Regions from separate parts of the Nocardiopsis sp. RV163 genome, predicted to be linked through region 2. Evidence: predicted binding sites of a transcription regulator. Region 2 holds the regulator's gene; each other region holds the start of a gene.
The links. Region 2 encodes HrcA, which represses chaperone genes, less so after heat shock. Its sites were predicted from a motif close to TTGGCACTCTCNNNNNGAGAGTGCCAA; they were not measured.
Positions count from the first base shown of each region.

Region 1 (9,467 bases), on a different contig from region 2:
GCCTGCCGACAGCCGCCCCAAACCCCGCGCGGGCCAACGGGGGCGGGCGTCACACCGCCGCCGCGCCGGCAGTGCGCCCCGCCTCCCCGGACCAGTGCCGTCTCACCATGTGAGCCGTTTAGTGTTACCCGGGTCACCAGGCGTGGAAAACCGGCCGGCGCCTCCGTTACAGTTGCGGTGCGGATCCGACAGGACCAGCACAAAACTTCATATTGCTCATCCAGAGGGGTGGAGGGACCGGCCCTGCGAAGCCCCGGCAACCATTCCAGCATGTGACACCCGCGAACCCGCGGGACGGCTGGGACAGGTGCCAACTCCGGCCTGGGGACAAGGTGTCCGCCAGGAAAGATGAGGGGAGACGCCTCGCCATGGCGATTGCCGCCACCGAACCCACCGCCGCCCGCTCCTTCGGCCCCGGCACCGCGCTCTCCTGTCGCGAGTGCGGCGAGCGCTACGAACTCACCCCCCGGTTCGCCTGCGAGTTCTGCTTCGGCCCCCTTGAGGTCGCCTACGACTTCGGGACCGTCACCCGCGCCGACATCGAGAGCGGCCCCAAGAGCATCTGGCGCTACCGCTCACTCCTGCCCGTCCCGGTCAACGTCGCCGAGCTGCCCAACATGGCCCCCGGCCTCACCCCGCTGGTGCGGGCCGACCGCCTCGCCGCCGAGCTGGGCCTGGACTCCCTGCACGTCAAGGACGACTCCGGCAACCCCACGCACTCCTTCAAGGACCGCGTGGTCGCCATCGCCGTCGAGGCCGCCCGCACCTTCGGGTTCACCACCCTGTCCTGCTCCTCAACCGGCAACCTGGCCGGAGCCGTCGGCGCCGCCGCCGCGCGCGCCGGGTTCGAGTCCTGCGTGTTCATCCCCGCCGGGCTGGAGGAGGCCAAGGTCGTCATGGCAGCCGTCTACGGCGGCAAGGTCGTGGCCATCGACGGCAACTACGACGACGTCAACCGCTTCTGCTCCGAGCTCATCGGCGACCCGGTGGGCGAGGGCTGGGGCTTCGTCAACGTCAACCTGCGCCCCTACTACGGTGAGGGCTCCAAGACGCTGGCCTACGAGATCGCCGAACAGCTCGGCTGGCGCCTGCCCGAGCAGATCGTCGTCCCGATCGCCTCCGGCTCCCAGCTCACCAAGATCGACAAGGGCTTCCAGGAGCTGGTCAAGCTCGGCCTGGTCGAGGACCGCCCGTACCGGATCTTCGGCGCCCAGGCCACGGGCTGCTCCCCGGTCGCGCAGGCCTGGGACAAGGGCATCGACGTCATCCAGCCGGTCAAGCCCGACACCATCGCCAAGTCGCTTGCCATCGGGAACCCGGCCGACGGGCCCTACGTGCTGGACATCGCCAAGCGCACGGGCGGATCGGTGGAGCACGTGGGCGACGACGAGATCGTCGACTCCATCAAGCTCCTCGCCCGCACCGAGGGCGTCTTCGCCGAGACCGCGGGCGGCGTCACCACCGGTGTACTGCGCAAGCTCGTCCGCGAGGGCAGGCTCGACCCGAAGGCCGAGACGGTCGTGCTCAACACCGGCGACGGGCTCAAGACCCTGAACGCCGTCGACGCCGCGGTGAGCGCCACGATCAAGCCGTCGCTGAGCGCCTTCACCGACGCCGGTCTGGCCTAGGCAGTGTTTTTCGGGACCTCCGCTTCGCTTCGCTTCGGCCCGTGTCCCGCCGCCCCGACCACCCGTCACATCCCACGAGAAGGAAGTCCGCCATGAGCGCCAGCGTCCGCGTGCCCACCATCCTGCGCACCTACACCGACGACGCCTCCGAGGTCACCGCCGAGGGCGCCACCCTGGCCGAGGTCATCGACGACCTGGAGGCCAACTACCCCGGCATCCGCGCCCGCATCCTGGACGACGGAGGCAAGGTGCGCCGCTTCGTCAACGTCTACATCGGCGACGAGGACGTGCGCTTCGAGAAGGGCCTCCAGACCGAGGTCGCCGACGGCGCGCAGGTCTCGATCATCCCGGCGGTCGCCGGGGGCTGCTGAGCCCAGCCGTGAGGGGCGGCCCCGGCGCGACAGGGCGGCGGGCCGCCCCTTCGCCGTCTTCCGTGACCCGCGCGGGAGGGCGCGGCGGTGGCCGTGGTCGAGACGGGCGGCGACGACGGGCACGCCCCGGCCCGCGCCGTCTACGAGCGCGCCGGCTACACCGCGCTGCCCGTCGTGCGGTACTTCCGCAAGCTGTGACGCCGAGTGGTCCGGCCCCGGCTCGCCGAACCGCCCCGCTCCTGCTCGTAGGCTGGAGGGGATTCCGGTCGAACGAGGGTGGAGATGTCGGCGACGCGGCTGCTGGTCCTGGGTGTGGTGCGCATGGAGGGGCGGGCCCACGGGTACCGGGTGGGCCGTCAGCTCCTGGACTGGGGCACCGAGCACTGGGCCAACATCAAGTGGGGGTCCATCTACCACGCCCTGCGCAAGCTCTCCCAGGAGGGCAGGCTGCGCGAGTTCGTCGCCGAGGGGGACGAGGTGGTCGACCGCGTCTCCTACGCGATCACCGAGGAGGGCGAGGCCGAACTCGACCGCCTCATCCGCCGGGGGCTGTCCCGCAGGGGGGACCCCGCGATGCTCTTCGCCGCGGTCACCCTCATGCCCGCCCTGCCGCGCGCGGAGGTCGTCGCGCTGCTGGAGCAGCGCCTGGCTCTGCTGGAGAGGACCGACGAGGACCTGCGCCCCTCCGAGGGCTGGGGCGAGCCCGCGCACGTGCGCGAACTCTTCGGCCTGTGGCGGGGCACGATCGGGGCCGAGGCCCGCTGGACGCGTGAACTCGTCGCCTCCCTGCGGGCCGGGGAGTACACCATGGCCGACGACGGCCCCGACGCCTTCGGGCTGCCCCCGGCTTCGGGGGCGGTCGCCCGCGACCGCTGAGCCTGCGGACCGTCCGCTCCCGTCGGCTCCGCCGCCCCGGCTCTCCCCGCCCGCGCGGGCCTCCGTCACCGGGGTCGCCTTCCGGGGGCGCGGACCGGGCTCTTATTAAACTTTGAATATCTCGCCCAGTGGTGCACACTCTCTCTCGTACTCAAGTTTTAATAAGGAGAGGGATGATCCACACACGCGGGCTGACCCGTGACTTCCGGGTCGGCAAGGAGGTCGTCCAAGCCGTGCGCGGCGTCGACATCGACGTCGCCGAGGGCGAGCTCGTCGCCCTGCTCGGACCGAACGGCGCGGGGAAGTCGACCACGCTGCGCATGCTCACCACCCTGCTCGAACCCACCTCGGGCACCGCCGTGGTGGCGGGGCACGACGTCCGCACCGCGCCCGCCGAGGTGCGCCGCAGGATCGGCTTCGTCGGCCAGGGGCACGGCGCCGGAGAGGACCAGCGGGCCCGGGAGGAGCTGTACACGCAGGGGCTGCTGTACGGGCTCGACCGGCGCACCGCGCGCCGCCGCGCCGACGGGCTCCTCGACCAGTTGGAGCTGGGCGCCGCCGCCGACCGGGAGGTCACCAAGCTCTCCGGCGGACAGCGCAGGCGCCTCGACATCGCCATGGGGCTCATCCACGAGCCGGGGCTGCTGTTCCTGGACGAGCCCTCCACCGGGCTCGACCCCCACAGCCGCGCCAACCTGTGGGAGCACATCACCCGGCTGCGCGACCGGACGGGCACCACGGTCGTGCTCACCACCCACTACCTCGACGAGGCCGACGACATGGCCGAGCGGGTCCTGGTCATCGACCACGGCAGGGTCATCGCCGACGGAACCGCCGACGAGCTCAAGGGCAAGGTCTCCGGTGACCTGGTCACCCTCACGGTGCCGGACGCCGAACGGGCGCGCACCGCCGCCGGGGTCGCCGAACGGGTGCCCTCCGCCGGGACCGCGGAGGTGCTCGCGGACGCGGGGCGCGACGCCGAGGTGCGCCTGCGCGTGGAACGCGGGGACACCGTGCTGCCCGAGCTGCTGCGCGGGCTGGACGCGGCAGGGGTCCCGCTGCTCTCCGTCCGGGTGCAGCGGCCCACCCTGGACGACGTGTTCCTGACCCTGACCGGACGCAGCCTGAGGGAGGAGGGCGCATGAGTTCCCGTGAGGTGACCGCGGCCCCGGCGGAGAAGACCGGGGCGCGGACGGCTGAGGCGACCGGGGTGCGGGCGCCGGGCCCGGTGCGCGACACCGCGATCGTCTTCGCCCGCCAGATGCGGCCGTTCCTGCACCGGCCGCTGATGCTGTTCTTCGGCATGCTGCAACCGGTGCTGTACCTGGTGCTGTTCGCGCCGCTGCTGACGGGTCTGGCCGGTGCCGAGGGGCGGGACCCGTGGCAGTGGTTCGTCCCCGGCCTGCTGGTGATGCTCGGCCTGTTCACGGCCGGGTTCGCCGGTTTCGGGCTGCTGCCGGAGATGTCCTCCGGAGCGCACGAGCGGCTGCTGGCCACCCCGGTGAGCCGTGTGTCGCTGCTGCTGGGACGGGTCCTGCGCGACGTGGTGATGATGCTGGCGCAGATGGCGCTCATCCTCGTGCTGGTGCTGCCGCTCGGGTTCGAGGCGTCGCCGACGGGCGCCGTCGTGGGGCTGCTCCTGCTCGCCGTCCTGGGCGCCGGGCTGGCCACGCTGTCCTACCTGGCGGCCCTGGCGGTCAAGCAGACCTACGTGTTCGCGCCCATCGTGCAGACGCTGATCATGCCGCTGATGCTGCTGTCCGGCGTGCTGCTGCCGATGGAGCTGGCGCCGCCGTGGCTGTACGCGCTCTCGCGGGCCAACCCGGTCGCCTACGTGGTGGACGCCGAGCGAGCCCTGTTCGCCGGGCAGTGGGACGCCTCGGTCGCCGTCGGCTGGGCCGTGGCGGTGGTGCTGGCGGTCGCCGCGCTGGCCGGGGGATCGCGGGCGATGCGCCGCCTCAGTTCCTGACCCGGGGCCGCGGAGCGGGGCCGGAGCCGCGCGCCGGGAGAAGTCGGAACCGGCGCGCGGCTCCGTCCGCTCAGCGCGGAAAACCCGCATGTCATACGGTGTTTGTGCAGGTAGATGAGGAAATGCCGGGACGGGAAATCGTGACCACATCGTTTGCACTCGCCGGGGGCGAGTGCTAAAAAGGGAACTGGTTAGCACTCGCCTTCACTGAGTGCTAACCGGATCGAGGCTGCGAGATCGCGGCTTCCGGCAGCAGGGTTGCCGGGAGGTTCCGCGGTCGTCCGTCGCGGGCGCATGCCTCGTCCCATCGCGTATCAGCCCGGTCACGGGAGGACAAGAACTCAATGGCAGCCAAACTGATCGCGTTCGACGAGGAGGCCCGTCGCGGCCTCGAGCGCGGCATGAACCAGCTCGCTGACGCCGTCAAGGTCACGCTCGGCCCCAAGGGCCGCAACGTCGTCCTGGAGAAGAAGTGGGGCGCCCCCACGATCACCAACGACGGTGTCTCCATCGCCAAGGAGATCGAGCTCGAGGACCCGTGGGAGAAGATCGGGGCCGAGCTGGTCAAGGAGGTCGCCAAGAAGACCGACGACGTCGCGGGTGACGGCACCACCACCGCCACCGTGCTCGCCCAGGCGCTCGTTCGCGAGGGCCTGCGCAACGTCGCCGCCGGTGCCAACCCGATCAGCCTCAAGCGCGGCATCGAGTCCGCCGTCGCGCGCATCAACGAGGAGCTCGGCAACCTCTCCAAGGACATCGAGACCAAGGAGCAGATCGCCTCCACCGCCTCGATCTCCGCCGGCGACCCCCAGATCGGCGAGACCATCGCCGAGGCCATGGACAAGGTCGGCAAGGAAGGCGTCATCACGGTCGAGGAGGGCCAGACCTTCGGGCTGGAGCTCGAGCTCGCCGAGGGCATGCGCTTCGACAAGGGCTACATCTCGCCCTACTTCGCCACCGACCTGGAGCGCATGGAGACGGTCCTCGAGGACCCCTACATCCTCATCGTCAACTCCAAGATCTCGAACAACAACGAGTTCCTGCCGGTCGTCGAGAAGGTACTCCAGGCCGGTCGCCCGCTGGTCGTCATCGCCGAGGACCTGGAGGGCGGCGCCCTCCAGACGCTCATCGTCAACAAGATCCGCGGCACCTTCAAGTCCGTCGCCGTCAAGGCCCCGGGCTTCGGTGACCGCCGCAAGGCGCAGCTCGGCGACATCGCCGTGCTGACCGGCGGCCAGGTCATCACCGAGGAGGTCGGCCTCAAGCTGGAGAGCACCGAGCTCGACATGCTCGGCCGCGCCCGCAAGGTCGTCGTCACCAAGGACGAGACCACCATCGTGGACGGCGCCGGTGACGCCACCGCGATCGCCGGTCGCGTGAACGAGATCCGCAACGAGATCGAGCGCACCGACTCCGACTACGACCGCGAGAAGCTCCAGGAGCGTCTCGCCCGCCTGGCCGGCGGCGTGGCCGTCATCAAGGCCGGTGCCGCCACCGAGGTGGAGCTCAAGGAGCGCAAGCACCGCATCGAGGACGCCGTCCGCAACGCCAAGGCCGCGGTCGAGGAGGGCATCCTGCCCGGCGGTGGTGTCGCCCTGCTCCAGGCCAGCGTCCCGGCCTTCGGGAAGCTGGAGCTGGAGGGCGACGAGGCCATCGGCGCCGACATCGTGCGCCGCGCCATCGCCGAGCCGCTCAAGCAGATCGCGATCAACGCCGGCCTCGAGGGCGGCGTCGTGGCGGAGAAGGTCAAGAACCTGGAGCCCGGGTTCGGTCTGAACGCCGCCACCGGCGAGTACACCGACCTGTTCAAGGACGGCGTCATCGACCCGACCAAGGTCACCCGCTCGGCTCTGCAGAACGCGGCCTCCATCGCCGGTCTGTTCCTGACCACCGAGGCCGTCATCGCCGAGAAGCCGGAGAAGGCCGCCGCTCCCGCGGGCGACCCGACCGGTGGCATGGGCGGCATGGACTTCTAGCAGGTCCGTGAGACCTCGGGCCCCCGGGCCCGCAGGTGTCTGAGGTCCGGATACGCGACCTCGCCCGCGACGACCGGGCGGCCCCTCCGGGGGCCGCCCGGTTTCGCCTTTTCCGGGGTGGGGAGCGGCGCTCTTCCCCGTGCCGGGCCGGGGCCGTCGCGCCAAGCGTCGGACGGACGCGGGCACAGCGGCGCCCCGGGGGCGTGCGCCCGCCGGGTTCCGGCTCCGGCCGGCGGTACCCCCCCCGGGGGGGCCGCGGACGGCAGCGGCCCCGGGCACCTCAGCCCGCGCCGTGCCAGGCCCGCCACAGGTCGGCGTAGGAGCCGCCGCGGGCCAGCAGCTCGTCATGGCTGCCCAGCTCGCTGATCCGGCCGTCCTCCACCACCGCGATCCGGTCTGCGTCGTGCGCGGTGTGCAGCCGGTGCGCGATGGCCACCACCGTGCGCCCCGACAGCACCCCCGCCAGCGAGCGTTCCAGGTGGCGGGCCGAACGCGGGTCCATCAGGGACGTGGCCTCGTCCAGCACCAGCACGTCCGGGTCGGCCAGCACCACGCGGGCCAGGGCCAGTTGCTGCACGTGCGCCGGGTCCAGGGAGGCGTTGCCCGACCCCACCCGCGTGCCCAGACCCTCCGGCAGCGCGCGCACCCACGACTCGGCGTCCACGGCGGCCAGCGCCTCCCACAGGCGCTCCTCGTCCACCTCGGCCGCGCCCTCGGGCCGGTCCAGCGCCAGCGCCAGGTTCTCGGCGATCGTCCCCCGGAACATGTGGCTCTCCTGGCTCAGCAGGATCGCCCGCGCGCGCCGCTCATCGGGAGGCAGGCCCGACACCGGCGCTCCGCTCACGCGGACGCCGCCCGATGTCGGCGGGTGCACGCCCGCGATCAGTTTGCCCAGGGTCGACTTGCCCGCGCCGCTCGGGCCCACCACGGCCAGGCGTTCGCCGGGTGCCAGCACCAGGTCGACGCCGTGCAGGATCTCGGTGTCGGTGTAGCCGAAGCGCACGTCCTCCACCCGCACCTCGCCCGGCCGGGCGGCCCCGGCCGCGTCCGCCGCCGAGCGCGCCCGCCCGTCCGGTTCCCCCGCCAGTTCCACGCCCAGCAGCCTGCGCATGCTCGTGAAGCCCATCATCAGGCTGTCCACCTGATCCAGCAGTTGGTCCAGGGGCCGCGCCATCTGCCTGCTGAGGAAGACCGCGGTGGCGATCCCGCCCAGGCTCAGCGACCCGTCCGCGTACAGCAGACCCGCCACCAGGAAGGTCAGCGCGATCGGGAACACGTACCCGAACTCCAGCGGCGGGTACCAGACGCAGCGAAGCCACAGCGTGTACCGCTCAGCCGCGTAGGCCCGGCCCACCTTCCGCTCGTTGAGCGCGATCCGCCGGGCCTGCCGTCCCAGCGACTCGATGGTGTGCGCGCCCTCCACGGTGTCGGTCACGCTCTGGGTCAGTTCCGAGTAGGTGCCCAGCTCGCGCACGTACCCGGCCGGGGCCCTGCGGGCGTACCAGCGCGTGGACACCCACAGCACGGGCACCGACGGCAGCCACGCCAGCAGCAGGAGCGGGTGCAGGACGGCGAGCGCCGTGGTGACGACCACCAGGGTCACCGTGCCCACCGCCATCACCGGCACCGAGACGCGCACGGTGTGGCTCAGGTGGCCGATGTCGCGGCCCGTGCGCGCCACCAGGTCGCCCGTGCCCGCCCGCTCCACCACGCCCACCGGGAGCCGGAGCACCGCGCGCACGAACTCCTCGCGCAGTTCGGCCAGAACACTCTCGCCGAACCGGATCGAGGCCGCCACGGACGCCAGGGTGAACCCGGCGTGCAGCGCCAGCGCCACGACGATGAGTCCGGCGAGCAGGTCGACGCGCGAGGCCGCCTGCTCCGACGTTGCGGACGGCGCCCCCTCCGCGCGCACGGTGTCGATGATCAGGCCCAGGATCCAGGGCGAGGCCAGCGCCATGAGCGCGGCCGTCCCGTACAGGAGCACGACGACGGCGAGCAGCCGTCCGTGCTCGCGCCCGGCCCGGCGCAGCCGCCCCCGCACCGCCTCGACCGGCGCGATGGGCAGCCCCGCCTCGTGGTGCTCCGGGGGAGCGGCGGACGCGGTGGGATCGTTGGGCGCTCCGGGCGCTCCGGGCGCTCCGGGCGTTCCGGGCGTGCGGAACGCCCCGGCCGCCCCGGACGTCCGCGGCGGGCCGAGGGTGTCGGCGTTTTCGGCGGCCCGGGTCACGGCTTCCCCTCCGTGGGAACGGCGCGCAGGACGGTGGCGGCGTAGCCCGGGCACTCGGCGAGGAGGGCGCGGTGGGTCCCCTCGGCCCTGAGCCCGCCCTCCTCGACGAACTGCACGCGGTCGGTGTGGTCGAGCAGCAGGGGGCTGGTGGTGACCAGCCCGGTCGTGCGCCCCGCCCGCTCGGCGGGCAGTCCGGCGGCGATCGCGGCCTCGGAGTGGGCGTCCACGGCGGAGGCGGGCTCCACCAGGACCAGGATCTCCGGCTCCAGGGCCAGGGCTCGGGCCAGGCGCAGGCGCTGCTGCTGGCCGCCGGAGTACTCGCGGCCGCGTTCGGTGAGCAGCGCGTCCAGCCCGGCGGGGGACTGGCGCACCACGTCGTCGGCGTGCGCGGCGCGCACGACCTCGGCCAGGCGTTCG
Region 1 is NZ_LEKI01000041.1:1,373-10,839, reverse strand. Features, by position in the region: SAM riboswitch class I at 214-355, shown strand; gene thrC (threonine synthase) at 369-1,628, shown strand; gene ABD54_RS10160 (ubiquitin-like small modifier protein 1) at 1,721-1,999, shown strand; gene ABD54_RS10155 (PadR family transcriptional regulator) at 2,282-2,875, shown strand; gene ABD54_RS10150 (ATP-binding cassette domain-containing protein) at 3,049-4,020, shown strand; gene ABD54_RS10145 (ABC transporter permease) at 4,017-4,844, shown strand; gene groL (chaperonin GroEL) at 5,189-6,820, shown strand; gene ABD54_RS10135 (ABC transporter ATP-binding protein) at 7,101-9,050, opposite strand; gene ABD54_RS10130 (ABC transporter ATP-binding protein) at 9,047-9,467, opposite strand, start outside.
Region 1: a site for HrcA is predicted at 4,997-5,023, ahead of groL (chaperonin GroEL). Genes of this name have one in related genera too.

Region 2 (9,467 bases):
ATCGTCGAGGAGGGCACCCGCCTGGCCGCCCGCGTGCGCCGGGGCGAACTCGCCGAGCCCGACGACGACACGATGGCCGACCGCTACCTCATGGCCGAGGAGGTCCTCACCGCGGCCGGGTTCAGCGCCTACGAGGTGTCCAACTGGGCGCGCACCGAGCAGGGCCGCAGCAGGCACAACCTCCTGTACTGGACCGGCGGCCACTGGTGGGGGGTGGGCCCCGGCGCGCACAGCCACGTGGGCGGCACCCGCTGGTGGAACGTCAAGCACCCGGCCGCCTACGCCGCCCGCCTGGCCGCCGGGCACAGCCCCGGCCTGGCCCGCGAGGTGCTCACCGAGGAGGAGCGCCGCTTCGAGCGCGTCCTGCTGGAGCTGCGCGTGGAGGGCGGGTGCCCCCTGGACCTGCTCGAACCGCACGGCCGCGACGCGGCCGAGCGGGCCGTCGCCGAGGGCCTGCTCGACGCGGACGCCCACGAGGGGGGTCGCGCGGCCCTCACCCTGCGCGGGCGCCTGCTCGCCGACGCCGTGGTGCGCGACCTCACCTGAGCCCTTCCGGCAGGGGACTGACACGACGCGGGGGCCCGGCCGTCGGCCGGACCCCCGCGTTCGCCGAAGCGCCGGACTACTTGATCCAGCTGACGTTGAACGGGTAGCGGTACCACTCGCCCCGGTTGGCGGCCACACCGCCGATGATGCCGAGGGCGACGGCCGCGATCCAGCAGACGAACCAGGTCAGGAAACCGATGATGACGATCATCAGGACGCTGGAGACCAGGTAGCCGATCAGGATCAGGATCTGGAAGTTCAGCGCCTGCGCGGCCTGGTCGCGGACGAAGGGCGACTCGTCCTTCTTGACGAGGAAGATGATCAGCGGCACGAGCCATCCGATGATGCCGCCGCCCACGTGGGCGAACATCGCCATCTGACGCTCGTCGGGGCTGGGCTGGCCGGTCGTGGCCGAGGAGGGGCCGTAGGCGCCTTGCGGGGGCTGGCCGTAACCGCCCTGCTGGTAGTGGGACTGGTAGCCGCCGGTCTGCTCGTACCCGGGTTGGCCGGGGTAGCCGCCGGACTGGCCCGGATACCCGCCGGACTGCTCCTGGTAGCCGGGCTGGCCGGGCGGGGGCGGGTAGCCGCCCTGCTGGTAGCCGGGCTGGCCACCGGTGGGGTAACCGTGCTGGGAGGGGTAACCGCCGGAGTCCTGGCCGGGCTGCTGACCCTGGCCGTAGGGGCCCTCGGAAGGGTTGTTGGGATAGGACATGTTGGGTTCCTTCGTGCGGATGCGCTCGGACTGCGTGCGGGAGCGGATCACTTCAACAGGCGGATGCTCACCGGGTAGCGGTACCACGTCCCCTTGTTGGCGCCGTTGGCGCCCAGGACGCCGAACACGATAGCGACGACCCAGATCAGGGCGACCAGGAGGGATCCGATCCAGGACAGCTCTGGGAAGAAGATACCCAGGCCGATGAAGGCCACCCACGCGAAGAGGTAGGGGATCAGCAGGGTGAGCTGGAAGTTGGCAGCCTCGGACGCGTGGTGGCGCACGAACGGCGACTGGTTGCGCTTGGCGAAGTAGATGGCCAGCGGCGGGATCCAGCCCAGACAGGCGACCACGAAGCCCGACAGGTGGGCGAGCATGGCCACGAGCGTGCTGTTGTCGCCGCCCGGGGCGCCCTGCTGGGGCTGGCCCGGAACACCCGGCTGCCCGTACGCCGCGGGGGCGCCCGGGTAGGGCTGCTGCTGGCCCGGGACGGGCTGGCCGTAGACCCCCTGCTGGGGCTGTCCGTACCCGGGCTGCGGGGCGTAGCCGGGATACGCGCCGGAGGGCTGCCCGTAACCCGGCTGCGCGCCGGAGGGCTGGGCCCCCGGAGCCTGGGCGTAGCCCTGCTGCGCCTGGTCGGGCTGCGGGGCGTAGGGCGACTGCGCGCCCGAGTGCTGGCCGTAACCCGGCTGCGCCCCCGGGACCTGGCCGTAGGCCGCCTGCTGCCCGTAGCCGGGCTGCTCGGGGGCCCCTTCCGGCGGGGCGAAACCGGGCTGCTGCTGTCCGCCCGAGGGCTGTCCGTACTCGCCCTGCTGGCCGTGGGGCTGCTGCCCGTACCCGGGCTGCGGGGCGTAGCCGGGCTGGGCTCCCGAGGCCTGGCCGTACCCGGGCTGGGAGCCGGAGGGCTGACCGTGACCCTGCTCGGCCCCCGGTGCCTGGCCGTAGCCCTGCCGCCCCTGCTCGAACTGCGGGGCGTAGGGCGACTGCGCGCCCGAGTGCTGGCCGTAGGCGGGCTGGCCCTGGCCGGGCTGCGGAGCGTACGGCGACGGCGCACCGGGCGGCGGTGCGAAGTCGGGCTGCGCTCCCGGTGCCTGGCCGTAGCCCTGGTAGCCCTGCTCCGGCTGCGGGGCGTAGGGCGACTGCGCGCCCGAGTGCTGGCCGTGGTCCTGGCCGGGCTGCGGGGCGTAGGGCGACTGCGCCCCGGACTGCTGGCCTGGTTCCGGCTGCGGGGGCTGCTGTCCGTACTCCTGCCGCCCGTCCTGCTCGTGGTCCGGCTGCTGTCCCCGGTGGGGATCCTCCGGGGGCGGGGGGTTCGTCGGGGTCTGGCTCATGCTCTTCCTTGGCTCCGCTGATGAGGTGGAGGTTCCTGTACTACCGTGCTGTACCGACGACCGCGCGGGCCGGAGGCGGGCGACCTCGGCACCGGACACGGGGACCGGAGCCTCGCCCGGGTCAAATCCTAGGTCCTGCCGCTCCCCCGCACGCGGCGCTGGCTAGGGAGCGTCCGGGTGCGGCCCGGTGACGAAGTCGATCAGCTCCTCCACCCGGCCGAGCAGAGCCGGCTCCAGATCAGCATAGGTACGGACCGACCCCAGGATCCGGCGCCACGCCTCCCCCGTCTCCATCCGCCAGCCCAGGGCGCTCACGACCCCCTCCTTCCAGGGGACGCCGCGCGGCACCTCGGGCCAGGCCCCGATCCCCACCGAACCCGGCCGGACCGCCTGCCAGACGTCTACGTAGGGATGCCCGGCCACCAGCACGTGCTCGCCGCGCACCCGCTCGGCGATCCGCGTCTCCTTGGAACCCGGTACCAGGTGGTCCACCAGGACGCCCAGCCTCCTGCCGGGCCCGGGTGAGAACTCCGCCACGATCGAGGGCAGGTCGTCGACCCCCTCCAGGAACTCGACGGCCACCCCCTCCACACGCAGGTCGTGGCCCCAGACCTTCTCCACCAGTTCGGCGTCGTGGACGCCCTCCACGTAGATCCGGCTCTCCCGGGCCGTGCGCGCCCGCGCGCCCGGCACCGCCACCGACCCGGAGGCGCTGCGCAGCGGCCCCCGCGCCGCCGGGGCGGGGCGCACCAGGGTCACCGGCTCGCCGTCGACCAGGAACGCGGCCGGGGCGAGGTCGAACACGCGGCGGCGGCCGTGCCGGTCCTCCAGCGTGACGGCGGCCTTGTCCCAGTCCACGACAGCCCCGCAGAACGCCTCCCCGGCGTCCTCGACGACCAGTTCCCGTTCCAGGGGCACCTCGCGGACCGCCTTCTTCTCCGGGCGGCGCCAGTCCCCGGCGAGCACGTCGCGGCCGTAACGGCCGGTTCCCTTGGTAGCCACGGTCGTGCAGTCTACTGGTGGTGCCCGCCGGCGCCCCGTCGGCCGCGACGCGCGCCTCGGGACCGGCGGGAACAGGGGCGACACCGCCGCGCCGGCGCCCGGCCGACCGCGGGGAACCGTCAGGGTTTGCGGCCGGGCATAGACTTAGCACTGAGGACCATGGAGTGCCAGGAGGTGGCGAGTGCTGGATGAGCGCAAGCTCGCGGTCCTGCGTGCCGTCGTCGAGGACTTCGTCAACACCAACGAGCCCGTGGGTTCCAAGGCCCTGGCCGACCGGCACCGGCTCGGCGTCTCCCCGGCGACCATCCGCAACGACATGGTCGCCCTCGAGGAGGACGGCTACATCGCGCAGCCGCACACCAGTGCCGGACGCGTTCCCACGGACAAGGGCTACCGGCTCTTCGTCGACCGGCTCTCCTCGGTCAAACCTCTCTCCAGCGCGGAGCGGCGCGCCATCGAGTCCTTCCTCACCGGCGCCGTGGACCTCGACGAGATCGTCGCCCGGACCGTGCGGCTCCTCGCGCAGCTCACCCGCCAGGTCGCGATCGTCCAGTACCCGTCGCTGACCCGCTCGTCGGTGCAGCACGTGGAACTGGTCCCCCTCGGGGGGCAGCGGATCATGATGGTCGTGATCACCAACACGGGCCGGGTCGAACAGCGCGTCATCGACGGTCTGGGAGAGGTCAACGAGGCCGCCGTCGACGACCTGCGCGCGATGTTGAACCGGGCCATCGCCGGACGCCACCTCGGCGACGTGCCCGACGCGGTGGAGGACCTGCCTCCGCAGGTGCCGCCCGAACACCGCCAGATGGCGGTGTCGGTCCTCTCCGTCCTGCTGGAGAGCCTCGTCGAACGGCACGAGGAGAAGATCGTCCTCGCGGGGACGGCCAACCTCGCCGCCGTCGACTTCGCCGCCAGCCTCAGGGACGTCCTGGAGGCGCTGGAAGAGAACATGGTCCTCATCCGTTTGCTGGGAGAGGCCAAGGACCCGTCGATGCTCACGGTGCGCATCGGCGCGGAGAACTTCCACGAGGGCCTGAGGTCCACCTCCATCGTGTCGGCGGACTACGGTGTGGGAAACCAGTCGCTCGCCAAGATCGGTGTGGTGGGACCCACCCGGATGGACTACCCGGGGACGATGGGAGCAGTACGCGCCGTGGCTCGCTATGTCGGACAGATTTTGGCAGGACAGTAACCCAGTGGCCAGAGACTATTACCAGGTTCTCGGAGTGCGTCGCGACGCGTCCAAGGACGAGATCAAGAAGGCCTACCGGCGGCTCGCGCGCGAACTCCACCCGGACATCAATCCGGACCCCGCAACCCAGGAGCGCTTCAAGGAGGTGACCCAGGCCTACGAGGTCCTCTCCGACGAGAACAAGCGCCGGATGTTCGACATGGGCCAGGACCCCTACGCGCCCGGCGGCGGCGGGGCCGGGGGCTTCGGCGGTGCGGGCGGGTTCGCCTTCGACGACATCATGAACGCCTTCTTCGGCGGCGGTCAGCCCGGCGGGCGCGGCCCCCGGGAGCGGGTCCGCCGCGGGCGCAGCATCAAGATCCGCGTCGAACTCGACCTTGTGGAGACCGCGTTCGGGGTCAGCAAGGAGATCACCTTCCCCACCGCCATCCTGTGCGAGACCTGCCAGGGAGAGGGGACGGCGGCCGGTTCGCACCGCACCACCTGTGATATGTGCCACGGGCAGGGCGAGGTCTCCCAGGTCACCCGGTCCTTCCTCGGCCAGGTCATGACCTCCCGTCCCTGCCCCCAGTGCTCGGGCCAGGGCTCGGTCATCACCAACCCCTGCGGCGACTGCGCGGGCGAGGGCCGGGTGCGCGAGAAGGTCACCCGCACCGTCAAGATCCCCGCGGGCGTCGACGACGGCACACGCATCCAGCTCGCCGGGGAGGGCGAGGTCGGCCCCAACGGCGGACCGCGCGGCGACATCATCCTGGAGATCATCCAGCGCCCGCACCCCACCTTCGAACGCCGCGGCGACGACCTGCACTGCACGGTGACCGTCCCCATGACGGCCGCCGCGCTGGGCGCCTCCTTCGCCTTCGACACCCTCGACGGCACCGAGAACATCGACCTGCGCCCGGGCACCAACTCCGGCCACGTCATCACCCTCCCCAACAAGGGGGTCAGCCACCTCGACGGCGGCGGCCGGGGCGACCTGCGCATCCGCGTGGACGTGGAGACCCCGAGCAGGCTGGACGAGGAGCAGGAGGCCCTCCTGCGCAAGTTCGCCGAACTGCGCGGCGAGGACCAGACCCCGGGACGCTTCAGTCCCGGACACGGCGGGTTCTTCTCCAAGATCCGCGACGCCTTCGGCGCCAAGTGACACCGCCGGTCTTCCTGGTCGAGGCCGCCGACCTGGCGGCCGACCGGGTGACGGTGGACGGCGCCGAGGGCCGCCACGCCGCCGTGGTGCGCCGCATCCGGGAGGGCGAGACCGTCGACCTCTCCGACGGACGCGGTCTGCGCGCCCGCTGCACGGTGACCGCTGTGGGGCGGGACCACATCGTCTGCGCGGTGGTGGAGCGCCGGGAGGAACCGGCGCCCCGCCCCCGCCTGACGGTGGTCCAGGCACTGCCCAAGGGCGATCGGGGCGAACTGGCCGTGGAGATGATGACCGAGGCCGGAGCGGACGCGGTCGTGCCCTGGGCGGCGGAGCGCTGCGTCACCCGCTGGAAGGGCGACCGCGCCGCCAAGGCACTGGCCAAGTGGCGTGCCACCGCACGCGAGGCGGCCAAGCAGGCCCGGCGCGCGCGGCTGCCCGAGGTCGCCGACCTCGCCGACCGGGCCGCCGTGGTCGGCCTCCTGGCGGGGGCGGACCTGGGCGTCGTGCTGCACGAGGACGGCGCCAGCCGTCTGTCGCAGCTGGAGCTGCCCGCCGGACAGGGCACCGGTGTCGTCGTGGTGGTCGGTCCCGAGGGCGGCTTCTCCGACGCCGAGCTGGAGGCGTTCGACGCCGCGGGCGCGGTCCGGTCTCTGCTGGGACCGAGCGTGCTGCGCACCTCCACCGCCGGGGTCGCCGCCCTGTCGGTGCTCCAGTCCCGAACCGGCCGCTGGTAGGGGCCCGCCGACCCCGGGCACGCGAGAGGCGCCCGGACACGTCCGGGCGCCTCTCGCGTGCCCCTGCGGACGACTCCCACCGAGGGTGGCGGGCCGCCTGGGAGGGGGCGTGTCAGCTTCCGGGAGCCGTCTTGGCGCCGCCGTCGCCCCCGGTGGCGCCGGTGCCGCCCGTGCCGGTTCCGTCGCCTCCGGTCCCGCCGCCCTCTCCGCCGGTGCCGTCACTGCCGCCGGAGGGCTCCTCCCCGCCGGTTCCGCCGCCGCTGTCGCCGCCGCCCTCCTCACCGGTGGACCCGTCGCCGGCGCCGCTGCTGGGCTCGTCGCTGGGCTCGCAGTCCTCCTCGGAGGCGGCCTGCTCGTCCTGCTCCTCCTGGGAGCTGGACGGGGTCGGGGAGGCGGGCTCCTCGGGGGGCGGACACGTGGCGGCGGCCGTCACGCCCTCCTCGGAGGGAGCGGGCTCCTCCTCGTGGTCCTCCGCCGTGGGAGAGGAGGCCGGGTCGCGCGGAGGCTCCTCCTCCTGCTGGGTGGTGCCGTCCACGGAGCCGGTGGAGGGATCGGGAGCGGCCACACCGCCGCCCCCGCCCTCCTCCTCGGCGGGCGCGCCCTCGCGGTCGGCGCCCGCGGGGACGATCTCCAGCACGTGGTCGCGGACCTGCGGGCTGGAGACGACCACGGACCCGGCGATCAGGGCGGCTCCCGCCACCGCCACCGCCGGACGTAGCCAGGGCATACCGAACCAGGCCGAACCGCGGTTGCGCTCGGTGCGCTCACGGATCAGGTTCAACGCCTCGGGAGAGGCCGTGACCGCGTCGGCCTCGGCCTTGAGCAGGTGGCGCAACTGCTCCTCGAACGGATCGTTCGTGGGGTTCGTGGGGCTGGTCATGTCGTTTGCTCCAGAACAGAGCGGAGCGCGGAGATACCGCGGGACGTGTGGCTCTTCACCGCGCCCCGGCTGATCCCCATGGCGTCCGCGATCTGTGCCTCGGACAGGTCGCCGTAGTACCGGAGCACGATGGCCTCTCGCTGACGGGTGGGTAGTTTGCGCAGGGCGCGGATGACGGCTTCGCGCTCCAACAGGCTCAGCGCGCCGTGTTCCGCGCTGGGGGCGTCGGGCAGGGCCTTGGGCGCGTGCTTCTCCACGACCGCCCTGTGGCGGAGCACTGACCGGGCCTTGTTGACCACGGCCTGGCGCAGGTAGGACAGGGCCTTGTTCGGGTCGCGCAGGCGGCGCCACGCTCCGTGCATGGCGACGAACGAGTCCTGGACGACCTCTTCCGCGGTCGCGTGGTCGCGGACCAGCAGGGCGGCGAGCCGAACGAGCGGACGGTAGTGCTCCCGGTAGAGCTCCGTCACGGCGTGGTCGGCGTCCCACTCCACCGAGAGCGGTGCCGTGGTGGCACCGGCCACCATGGTTTCAGTCGTCACATCAGTTCGACGCACACCCTTGTCGCGGGGTTTACGAAAGGGCATACCTCTTCTTTTCCAGGTAGACGTGCGTTCCAATCCGAACACGCGGGAATATGGCCGGGGCCGGACGGAGCCGACGACCTGACGCGCACGGGTGGAAAGCCTATCGCGCCCGGGGCGCCGAGCGCCGCCGAATCCGCTCTCCCACGGTGCCCCGCAGGCCTTCCGCCGTCGGCCCGCCCGAAGGCGACCTGCGGCATCATGGTCCCGAACGAAACCGAGAAGGCGGCCGTTCCCTCGGCCGCGCAGACGGAAAACAAGGTGAGCGATGGTCCAGGACGACTGCCTTTTCTGCAAGATCGTGAAGGGGGAGGTGCCCGCCGAGATCGTGCGCGAGAGCGAGCGCGCGGTCGCCTTCCGCGACATCAACCCCCAGGCGCCCACGCACGTGCTGGTCGTCCCGCGCGAGCACTACCCCAACGCCGCCGAGGCCGCCGCAGCGGACACCGGCCTGCTCGACGAGATCGTCCGGGTGGCGCACGAGGTGGCCGCGGACGAGGACGTCACCGACCAGGGCTATCGGCTGGTGTTCAACACCGGCAGCGGCGCCGGGCAGACGGTCTTCCACCTCCACGGGCACCTGCTCGGCGGCCGCGGGCTCAACTGGCCCCCCGGGTAGGAGGCGCTGAACCGGTCCGGCCCGCGGACGCCGGCGCCCCCGGCCCCGCCCCAACCCCTCCCCGACGCCTTCCACAGGCGGAAATAACGGAGCGAGTCGGGCGGAGGCGGCTTGGTAGACTCGTCGCTGTGGGCTTCGAGGGTTCGGTGTGACCGTTGGGAACACCGGCGCGCAAGCTCCGACCGGGCGCCGTCCGCGGCGCCGGGACCGTCCACCAGGTGCGCCTCCCGCAGGGGTCGGGCAGGCGCCCGACCGAAGGGTAGGGACAGCGGCCGCACGGCCTCACCATGTCCGAGACAACGCACACGCACCCGCCACGGGACACCCAGGTCAAGGTCGTGGTGCCCGACGAGCACACGATGGTCAGCCTGCTGGGCTCCAGGGACGAACTCCTCAGGGCGTTGGAGCGGGCCTTCGACAGCGACATCCACGTGCGCGGCAACGAGTTCACCATCAGCGGTTCCCCGGAGGAGACCGCCGTCGTGGTCCGCCTCGTCGAGGAGTTGATCGAACTCGCCAAGAGCGGCACCCACGTCACCCCCGACACCATCGAACGCATGGTCCACATGCTGCGCTCGCCCGGCACCGAGCGCCCCGCGGACGTGCTGACCACCAACATCCTGTCCAACCGCGGCAAGACCATCCGTCCCAAGACGCTCAACCAGAAGCGCTACGTCGACACCATCGACCAGCGCACGGTGGTGTTCGGCATCGGTCCCG
Region 2 is NZ_LEKI01000079.1:782-10,248, forward strand. Features, by position in the region: gene hemW (radical SAM family heme chaperone HemW) at 1-546, shown strand, start outside; gene ABD54_RS15130 (DUF4870 domain-containing protein) at 623-1,258, opposite strand; gene ABD54_RS29540 (DUF4870 domain-containing protein) at 1,306-1,635, opposite strand; gene ABD54_RS15140 (DUF3097 domain-containing protein) at 2,752-3,591, opposite strand; gene hrcA (heat-inducible transcriptional repressor HrcA) at 3,773-4,786, shown strand; gene dnaJ (molecular chaperone DnaJ) at 4,791-5,930, shown strand; gene ABD54_RS15155 (16S rRNA (uracil(1498)-N(3))-methyltransferase) at 5,927-6,664, shown strand; gene ABD54_RS15160 (hypothetical protein) at 6,777-7,544, opposite strand; gene ABD54_RS15165 (SigE family RNA polymerase sigma factor) at 7,541-8,071, opposite strand; gene ABD54_RS15170 (histidine triad nucleotide-binding protein) at 8,397-8,747, shown strand; gene ABD54_RS15175 (PhoH family protein) at 9,035-9,467, shown strand, end outside.

Region 3 (9,467 bases), on a different contig from region 2:
AGGTCGTGGCGGCGGGCCTGCCCGCGTCCGCGCTGGACCTGGCCACGGACACCTCCCTGCCGGTCAGCTCCCCGCTGGCGGTGTAGCCCGACACGCGACCGCCCCGGCCCGCGAACGCTTCGGGGCCGGGGCGGTCGCGTTGCCGCCCCCCCGCCCGGCCAGGGCCAGGGCCGCGCCGATGGCGGCGATCAGGAACGCGACGGACCCCGTGGGCCCCCGTCACGGTCCAGCGCTTGGGCGTGGTCTTGACGTCGACGTCCAGGCAGCGGTTCGTCAGCCAGAAGCCGGGGTCGTCGACGTGCGAGAGCACCGTCCCGACCGCCGCGATCGCGATGACCGCGAGCGCGATCTCGGGCCGGTACGTTCCGGCCTCCGCGATGAGCTGGGCCACGATCGGTGCGGTGGTGGCGATCGCGACCGTCTCGGGCCCCGGGGCCACGCGCATGACCGTGGCGATGACGAACGCCGGGACGGTGGCGGGCAGGGCCGCGGCGGGCCCGGACCACGAACCGCTCCTGGGCGGGGTGCGGCCGGTCACCTACCTCTCCCAGGCCGTGATGGAGGAGGCGCAGCGCAGGTACCGGGAGCGCTTCGAGGCGGGCGGGGAGCCGACCGACCCGTAGCGGCCGGTCCGCTCCCCGCGCGTTTCGGCCCCCGGGGGTGGAACCGGATTCGGTCTCCGTGGTTGGCTTCGGGGTATGTTCGCTATCACCGCAGCACGCTTCGCGCCCGACGACCCCGTCTCCGCCCTGGAGGCGGGCGAACGCCCCGACCCCGAGCCCCGCGAGGGGTGGACGACCGTCGACGTCAGGGCCGCGTCCCTCAACCACCACGACCTGTGGAGCCTGCGCGGCGTCGGGCTCAGCGAGCAGCGCCTGCCCATGATCCTCGGCTGCGACGCGGCCGGGGTGGACGAGGACGGCAACGAGGTCATCGTGCACGGCGTCGTCGGCGACCCGGCCGCCGGGGGAGGGGACGAGACGCGCGACCCCCGCCGGTCGCTGCTCTCGGAGATCCACAACGGCACCTTCGCAGAGAAGGTCCTGGTGCCCCGCGCCAACCTGGTGCCCAAGCCGGAGGAGCTGTCCTTCGAGGAGGCCGCCTGCCTGCCCACCGCGTGGCTGACCGCCTACAGCATGCTCTTCGGCAAGGCCGACCTGCGGCCGGGCTCCACGGTGCTCGTCCAGGGCGCAGGGGGAGGTGTGGCCGGGGCGCTCATCCGGCTGGCGTCGCAGGTGGGCCACCGGGTCTACGCCACCAGCCGCAGCGGGGAGAAGCGGACCAGGGCCCTCTCGCTGGGCGCGCACGCGGCGCTGCCCACCGGTGAGCGCCTGCCGGAGAAGGTCGACGCCGTCTTCGACTCGGTCGGCCAGGCCACGTGGGCGCACTCGCTGCGCTCGCTGAAGCCGGGCGGTGCCGTCATCACCTGCGGCGCGACCAGCGGTGACGCGCCTCCGGCCGAACTCAACCGGGTGTTCTTCCTCCAGTTGCGGGTCCTGGGCTCCACCATGGGCACCCGCGAGGAGCTGGCCGCCCTGGCCCGGATGTGCGTGCGCACCGGCGTCCGGCCCGAGATCGACCGGTCGCTGCCCCTGGCACGGGCCCAGGAGGGCTTCCGGGCGATGGCCGGGGGCGAGCAGTTCGGCAAGATCGTCTTCACGGTCTGAGCGGGCCCGGCGGGGAGGCCGGTGCCGCGGCGCGCCGGGTCCTGACCCGCGGTGATCTTGTACTTATAGCGAGTCTCGACCGTCCAACCTCGCTATAAGTACAAGATCACGGTGTACCGGGGAGGGACCCGACAAACGGGGGCCGGGGCACCCTAGAATCCGCCTAGGCGCCCCGGCCCCTTCTCCGTCCGCAGGCCCGCGTCCGCCGCGCGGTCGCCGGGCGGTCGCCGGGCGGCCATCGGGCGGAGCGGCTACGCGGTCCGCGCGCTACCGGCTACTCGTCGTCCTCGTCCTCGTCGCGGCGGCGCTTCTTCTTGCCGTCCCGGCCCGGGCGCAGCAGCGCCTCGGCCAGTGCCAGCACCGTCTCCTCCAGGGAGGCGAACCGCTTGGTGATGTCGTCGTGCGAGTTCTCGACCGCCTCGGTGACGGTCTCCTCCAGCTCGTGCCGGTCCGGGCGCTGCTTCAGCTCGCGCAGCACCGGCGCCACGGCCGAGGTGACGTGCTCGTCGATCTCGTCCAGCTTGCCGGTGTGGTCGAGCTGCGGCCGCTCCACCAGCTCGGTCAGGCGGCGGTGCAGCTCGCTGACCTCCATGGTCTGCGGTAGCTGGTTGAGCCGCTGGTTGAGCGCCTCCAAGCGGTCGTCGAGGGCCTCCATGCGGCCGTCCACGCCCTCGAAGTGCCCGCTCACGCCCTCGAACTGGCCCTCGACACCGTTGACCCGGCCGTCCAGGCCGTCCAAGCGGCCGTTGACGCCGTCCATGCGGCCGTCGATGCGGTCGAGCTTGCCCTCGACCCCCTCGAAGCTTCCCTCGAAGTGCCCCTCGAAGGTGTCGAAGCGGTCGGTGAGGCGGCCCAGCTCGTGGTCCACCTTGCCGGTGATCTGCGCCAGGTGGGTGTCGACCTTGCCGGTCAGGGCCTCGCGCTGGCGCTCCAGACGCTCGTCCAGAGCCGTCCGGTGCGCCTCCACCCGCTCGGTGAGCGACTCGGTCAGCGTCCGCGAACGCTCCTCGGACTCGGTGGAGAGCCGGTCGCCGCTCTCCTGGACGAACGTCCGCAGCTCGGCGAAGTCCGAGGTGACGCGCTCGGCGTCCTCGGCGATGCGGGCGCCCAGGGCGTCGGTGCGCTCGGCCACCGCCTCGCGCAGGCGTTCGGAGGCGGCCTCCGCCTGCTCCCGGGACTCGGTGCGGCCCAGTTCCATCTGCTCGTTGAGCTCGGACAGGCGCTGGCGCAGGTGGGTGCGCAGCTCGGTGAGCGAGGACTCGTGGTCCTCGCGGAGCTTGGCGAGCGCGCCGGTGACGTCGGCGACCGCGGCGGTGGTCTCGGCGTTGTTCTCCTCGGCCTGGGTGCTGAGGTAGCCGACGCTCTCCGTCAGCTTGGCGGCGAGGGCCTCATGGCGCTCGGTGGAGGAGGCGGACAGGGCGCCCAGATCCTCGGCCAGGGCGGCGGTGCGCTCGCCCAGCTCTCCGGTGTTCTCCTGGAGGCGCGACAGCAGCGTCTCGTGCTGTTCGGCGGTGCGCTCCTCCATCGAGGTGCGCAGGCGCTCGGTGCGCTCCTCCACGAGCGTGCGCAGCTCGCCGTTGGCCTGCTCGGCCTTGGCGGCGGCCTCCTCGGCCCTGGCCGCGACGGTCTCGCCCAGCCGGGCGTCGGCTGCTGCCAGGGCCTCACGGCTCTCGTTGACGGTGGCGGTGAGGCTCTCGCGGCTCGCGGCCACGGCCTCGGCCAGCTCGGTGCGGCCCTCGGCCAGGGCCTCGGAGATTTCGGTCCGTCCGCCGGCGAGCGCCTCCGCCAGTTCGGCGCGGCTCTCGCCGACCGCGGCGGTGAGGGTCTCGTGGCGGCTCTCCGCCGACTCCGAGAGCGCGGACAGCGACGCCTGCACGGCCTCGGTCCTGGCGGTCAGGGAGGCCAGCGCGGTGTCGAGGGCGTCCAGACGGGAGCCGAACGTCTCGCTCAGCCCGTCCAGACGGGCGCCGAGGGTCTCGCCGAGTCCGTTCAGGCGGGTGTCGAGGCTCTCGTCCAGTCCGTTGAGGCGCTCGCCCAGCTCGTTGGCCTGTTCGGAGGTGCGGTTGCCCGTCTCGGCCATCCGCTGGAGGCGGGTGAGCGCGGTGTCCAGGTGACCGGCGATGCGGTGGGTGTCCGCGCGCAGGGAGGGCAGGTCCGACAGGGGCTTGACCTGCTGGGCGACGACCTCGATGTGCTCGGCGAGGGTCTCCGCCCACTCTGGCGGCCGGGCCAGGAACTCGTCGACGCGGCCGTTGACCGTGGCGACCGACTCGGTGAGGGCGGTGAGCTCGCGCTCGCGCAGCTCGCGGAGCAGCCACTCCATGCCCTCCAGGCGCTGGCGCATCTCCTCGCTGACGGCGCCCTGCGACTTCTGCTCGGAGACGTGCTCCTGGGCGGCCTGGGAGAGCAGGTCACGCATGCGGTCGGAGATCCCCGCCTGACCTCCTCCGTTGAGGAAGTTGTGATTGGTCTGTTCCACCGAGGTGCTCCTTATTCTTCTGGCGCTCCCGTACCCGTCCGGGAGGAGTGGACGGTGGGTTCCGGACGGCTCGGGTTCTCGATGGTCCCCGGGTGGGTGGTGTTTTTGTACCAATACGGCCTCATCGTGACTGGAGTGTGACTGAGTGTGTACACGTGAGGCAAGGCCCGTGCTCCGGCTGAACCGCGGGGGGCGGATCGACGATCACGGCCTTCCGGGTGAATCCATGAGAAGGGAAAGAATTCGCGCCGCCAGTTTAACGACACGCGCCGCTCCTCCCCCAGGGGACCGCCAAAGATCTGGGTGGGGAAGGTAACGATCTGGCCCGATGTCGTGATCCGCGGCCCCGGTGTGCACTCCAGCCACCTCGTCCACGGTTGTCCACGGGCGGGAGCGGGCCCTTGCGAGCCGGTCACGGTGCGGTGGACACTCGGATACGGGGGCGGCGCGCCCGCCCCACGGGGACGCGCGGCGCCCCCGGATTCCAGCCTAGGGCGGAGCCGCCGGGGCCCGCCAGCCCCGCGCCGGGCCTGTGGACGACCGGCTCCGTGGGCGACCGGGCCTGGCAGCGCCGGCGCGCGCTCCTCCGGAACGGACCCCTACCCCCGGGCCGGGGCGTCGACCTCACGGCACAGCAGGCAGAAGGGCCGCTCGCCGATCCGGGTGAGCACGACCGTCACCGACTCCGGACCCGAGGCGCGCAGGTCCCGGCGCAGCTTCTCGGTGTCCACCGCCGAGCCCCGCTTCTTGACGGTCACCGTCCCCGCCCCGAGGCCGCGCACCGCCGAGCGCAGCCGCTTCAGCGAGAACGGCAGCACCTCCACCACCTCCAGCACCCGCCACAGCGGCGAGAGCACCGCCCCGTCCGCCGTGAAGTAGGCGATCCGCTCGTCCAGCAGGGCGCCGTCCACCCGCGCCGCCGCCTCCGCCACCAGGTGCGAGCGCACCACGGCCGGGTCCGGGTCGTACAGATAGCGCCGGGCCGCCGCCACCGGCGCCGGGCCCAGGCCGGGGTCGGCGTCCAGGTGCGCCACCGCGCCCTCGCGGGCGAGCAGCCCCTCGCGCTCGTGCAGCACCGTCGCCCGGCGCCGCGGCCCGTCGGCCAGCGCGCCGAACCACAGGGCGGTCTCCTTCAGCTCCCCGTCCACCGAGATCCACTCGGCCGCCGCGTTCCCGGGCAGCGCCTCGTGCGGGATGCCCGGCGCGGCCTTGAGGCAGGCCGCCTCCGCCCCCTCTGCCAGGTCCACGGCCGTGCCCCACGGCGGGGAGTAGGCCGAGGGGTCGAACACCCGGCCGCGCCCGCCCCGCCGGGCGGGGTCGCAGAACAGCAGCGGGTACCGGCCGGGCGCGGCCGCGGAGGCGTCGCCCTCGCGGACCCGGGCCAGCCCGGACAGGCCCAGGGCGGCGATGTTGGCGCGGGCCACCGCGACGGTGAGGGGGTCGGCGTCCACGCCCTCGACCGGAACGCCGCGCGCGGCCAGGGCCAGCAGGTCCGCGCCGACCCCGCAGCACAGGTCGCCCGCGGTGGCGCCGTCCGGACCCCGTCCCTGCGGTCCGGGCGATCCGGACGCCCCGGCCATGCGCTCCGCGCGGTAGTCGGCCACCACGCGCCGGGTGGACTGCTCCAGCCCGTCGGGCGTGAAGAACATCCGCCGCGCGAGTTCGCCGAACTTGGCCTTTCCGCGTTCGCGCAGGGAGACCTGGGTCAGGACGGCGTTTACCAGCTCGGAGACGGGTAGACCGGGGTCGAGGGCGGCCACGCGCGGGTCACCGCGCAGCAGCGAGGCCGCGGCGAGCTGGTCCCCGGCGGCGGCCTTCGGGTCCACCCCCGCCAGGACCTCCCGGCCCGCGTCGGTGAGCAGGGCCTCGAAGGCGGGCAGGCGCATGGGTTCCCCCCGGGCGTCGAAGGAGCGGTGTGCGGGCGCGACCGCGCCCCGCCCCGGCGGGGGAGCCCCTCGCGGGACTTCCCGACCGGTGTCACGGTCACATTTCCATTCTGGCACTCTCGGGGGTAGAGTGCTAACCGCGACGAGGCCGGTCTGGCACCCGCGACGACAGGCCGCCGTGGTCGCCCCTTTTTCGTAGCCGGTCCGTGCACCAGTGCGGGCCGAAATCAGTACACCGAAACCTTGAAGGGGGAGGTCACACCGTGTCGACCGCCACCAAGACCGTGCTGAAGCCGCTCGAGGACCGCGTCGTGGTCCGGACGCTGGAGGCCGAGCAGACCACCGCTTCCGGTCTGGTCATCCCGGACACCGCCAAGGAGAAGCCCCAGGAGGGCGAGGTCCTGGCCGTGGGCCCGGGCCGCTGGGACGACGAGGGCGAGAACCGCATCCCGCTGGACGTGAAGGTCGGCGACGTCGTCCTGTACAGCAAGTACGGCGGCACCGAGGTCAAGTACGACGGCGAGGAGTACCTGGTGCTCTCCGCCCGCGACCTTCTCGCCGTCGTCGAGAAGTAGGCCTCCGCGGGGCCCGCTCCGACGGGCCCGGAGCCATCCGCATCCCGCACCGGTCGGCGCACAGCCGGGCGGGCGGGATGCTCTCTTTCGACCGGCCTGAAGAGGAAGCACCCACATGCCGAAGATCCTGGAGTTCGAGGACGACGCCCGTCGCGCCCTCGAGCGGGGCGTCGACCGCCTCGCCAACGCCGTCAAGGTGACGCTCGGCCCGCGCGGTCGCAACGTCGTCATCGACAAGAAGTTCGGCGCCCCCACCATCACGAACGACGGCGTGACCGTCGCCCGTGAGGTCGAGCTGGACGACCCCTACGAGAACCTGGGCGCCCAGCTGGTCAAGGAGGTCGCCACCAAGACCAACGACGCCGCCGGTGACGGAACCACCACCGCGACCGTCCTGGCCCAGGCGCTCGTCCGCGAGGGTCTGCGCAGCGTGGCCGCCGGCGCCTCCCCGATGTCCCTGAAGAAGGGCATCGACGCCGCGGCCGCCAAGGTGTCGGAGGTCCTCCTGGAGCGCGCCCGCCCCGTCGAGGAGCGCGAGGACATCGCCTACGTCGCCACCAACTCCGCCCAGGACGCCCAGATCGGCGACCTGATCGCCGAGGCGTTCGACAAGGTCGGCAAGGACGGCGTCATCACGGTTGAGGAGGCCCCGACCTTCGGTCTGGACCTGGACTTCACCGAGGGCCTCCAGTTCGACAAGGGCTACGTCTCGCCCTACTTCGTCACCGACGGCGACCGCCAGGAGGCGGTGCTGGAGGACGCGCTGATCCTGATCAACCAGGGCAAGATCAGCAGCCTCAACGACCTGCTGCCCGTGCTGGAGAAGGTCGTCCAGAGCAAGAAGCCCCTGCTCATCATCGCCGAGGACATCGACGGTGACGCGCTGGGCGCCCTGGTGCTCAACAAGATCCGCGGCACCCTCAACGTCGCCGCGGTCAAGGCGCCCGGCTTCGGCGAGCGCCGCAAGGCCATGCTCCAGGACATCGCGGTCCTCACCGGCGGCCAGGTCGTCGCCGAGGAGGTCGGCCTGACCCTGGAGAACGTGGACCTCGACGTGCTGGGCGGTGCCCGCCGCGTCACGATCACCAAGGACGCCACCACCATCGTGGACGGCGCCGGGGAGCAGTCCGAGGTCGAGGACCGCGTCCGCCAGATCCGCAAGGAGATCGAGGCGAGCGACTCCGACTGGGACCGCGAGAAGCTCCAGGAGCGTCTGGCCAAGCTCGCGGGCGGCGTCTCCGTCCTGCGCGTGGGCGCCGCCACCGAGGTGGAGCTCAAGGAGAAGAAGCACCGCCTGGAGGACGCCATCTCGGCGACCCGCGCGGCCATCGAGGAGGGCATCGTCGCCGGTGGCGGCGCCTCCCTGGTGCACGCCTCCAAGGTGCTGGACTCGGACGGCCTCGGCCTGGAGGGCGACGAGGCCACCGGTGCGGCGATCGTGCGCCGCGCCCTGGTCGAGCCCGCCCGGTGGATCGCGGAGAACGCGGGCGCCGAGGGCTACGTGGTCACCCACCGCGTGTCGGAGCTGGAGGTCGGCCACGGCTACAACGCCGCGACCGGCACCTACGGCGACCTGACCTCGCAGGGCATCCTCGACCCGGTCAAGGTGTCCCGCTCCGCAGTGCAGAACGCCGCCTCCATCGCGGGCATGCTGCTGACCACCGAGGTTCTGGTGGCGGACAAGCCCGAGGACGAGGAGGACGACGGGCACGGCCACAGCCACTAGGCACGGCGGCCCGGCGCCCGGGCCGTCAGGGCCCGCGGGGCCGGGGGCCTTCGGGGGGCGGAGCGCTTGCTCCGCCCCCCGCTCACTATCACGCACGTCACAGGTTTCCCCCGGCGACGCAGATGTTTTCGGGTGATTTTTCCGAAACGTGACCATTCTGTAGTTGCCGATCCGAGTGGTTCAGTCCGGCGGTGGGGGCATCATTCCTAGCGTGACGGTGACGGATGCAGGCGCCCGGGGGCAGCGGGACCACACGGGGTTGAACCATCTGGGATCGCTGGCGGTCCGGGGGGACGACGGGGCGATGGACTCTCTGCTGCGAGAGGTCCGCCCCATGGTGGTCAGGTACTGCCGTGCCCGCCTGGCCAGGGTCTCGGGGCTGGCCCACTACTCCGACGACGTGGCCCAGGAGGTGTGCATCGCCCTGCTCTCGGCGATACCGCGCTACCAGGACCGCGGCCGCCCCTTCGCGGCCTTCGTGTTCGGCATAGCGGCCCACAAGGTGGCCGACACCCTGCGCGGCGCGGGCAGGGTCGAGACGGTGCCCACCGACTCCGTGCCCGAGCGCCCCGACGAGGGCCCGGGGCCCGAGGAGGCGGCCGTGCGGGCGATCGAGGCCCAACGGGCCCGGGAGCTTCTCGACGAGCTGCCCGAACAACAGCGAAAACTGCTGGTCATGAGGGTGATCGCAGGACTTACGGCGGATGAGACGGGACATGTCCTTGGAATGTCGGCGGGAGCGGTACGGGTTGCCCAGCACCGAGCTATTGCTCGGCTTCGGCAGGTGGCCGTGGCGAACCGCCTCGTCCCCTGAGCACTCCGGACGCCCCCGGCCCGGCCGCCGCCGGTGCCCCGACCGCCCCCGCGTACGCGGCTACTGCCGCGCCCTCGGGCCGTCGGGCCACCTCCGCCCCTAGGGGCGCCCGTTTTCCGGGGGTGCGCTCCACGGATCGGGTCATGGGGTGACCACCTCATGTGACCCGGTGCGCGGCGACCGCCCCCGGGGCCACGGCGGCGTCCCGGAACGGCTCCGACCGCCGTCTCCCCTCTCCCGGGTGCGGCGGAGGCGGGGGAGGATCCCGGAACCCCCGGGCCGCAGGAGGTCCCGCGTGCGGAGCGGGGGCGCGGAGGGGG
Region 3 is NZ_LEKI01000034.1:5,152-14,618, reverse strand. Features, by position in the region: gene tsaD (tRNA (adenosine(37)-N6)-threonylcarbamoyltransferase complex transferase subunit TsaD) at 1-86, shown strand, start outside; partial or broken gene ABD54_RS28925 (GntP family permease) at 278-445, opposite strand; gene ABD54_RS29580 (DUF6098 family protein) at 378-623, shown strand; gene ABD54_RS08970 (zinc-binding dehydrogenase) at 699-1,667, shown strand; gene ABD54_RS08965 (hypothetical protein) at 1,942-4,146, opposite strand; gene ABD54_RS08960 (class I SAM-dependent methyltransferase) at 4,746-6,032, opposite strand; gene groES (co-chaperone GroES) at 6,296-6,607, shown strand; gene groL (chaperonin GroEL) at 6,723-8,333, shown strand; gene ABD54_RS08945 (sigma-70 family RNA polymerase sigma factor) at 8,551-9,147, shown strand.
Region 3: a site for HrcA is predicted at 6,143-6,169, ahead of groES (co-chaperone GroES). Genes of this name have one in related genera too.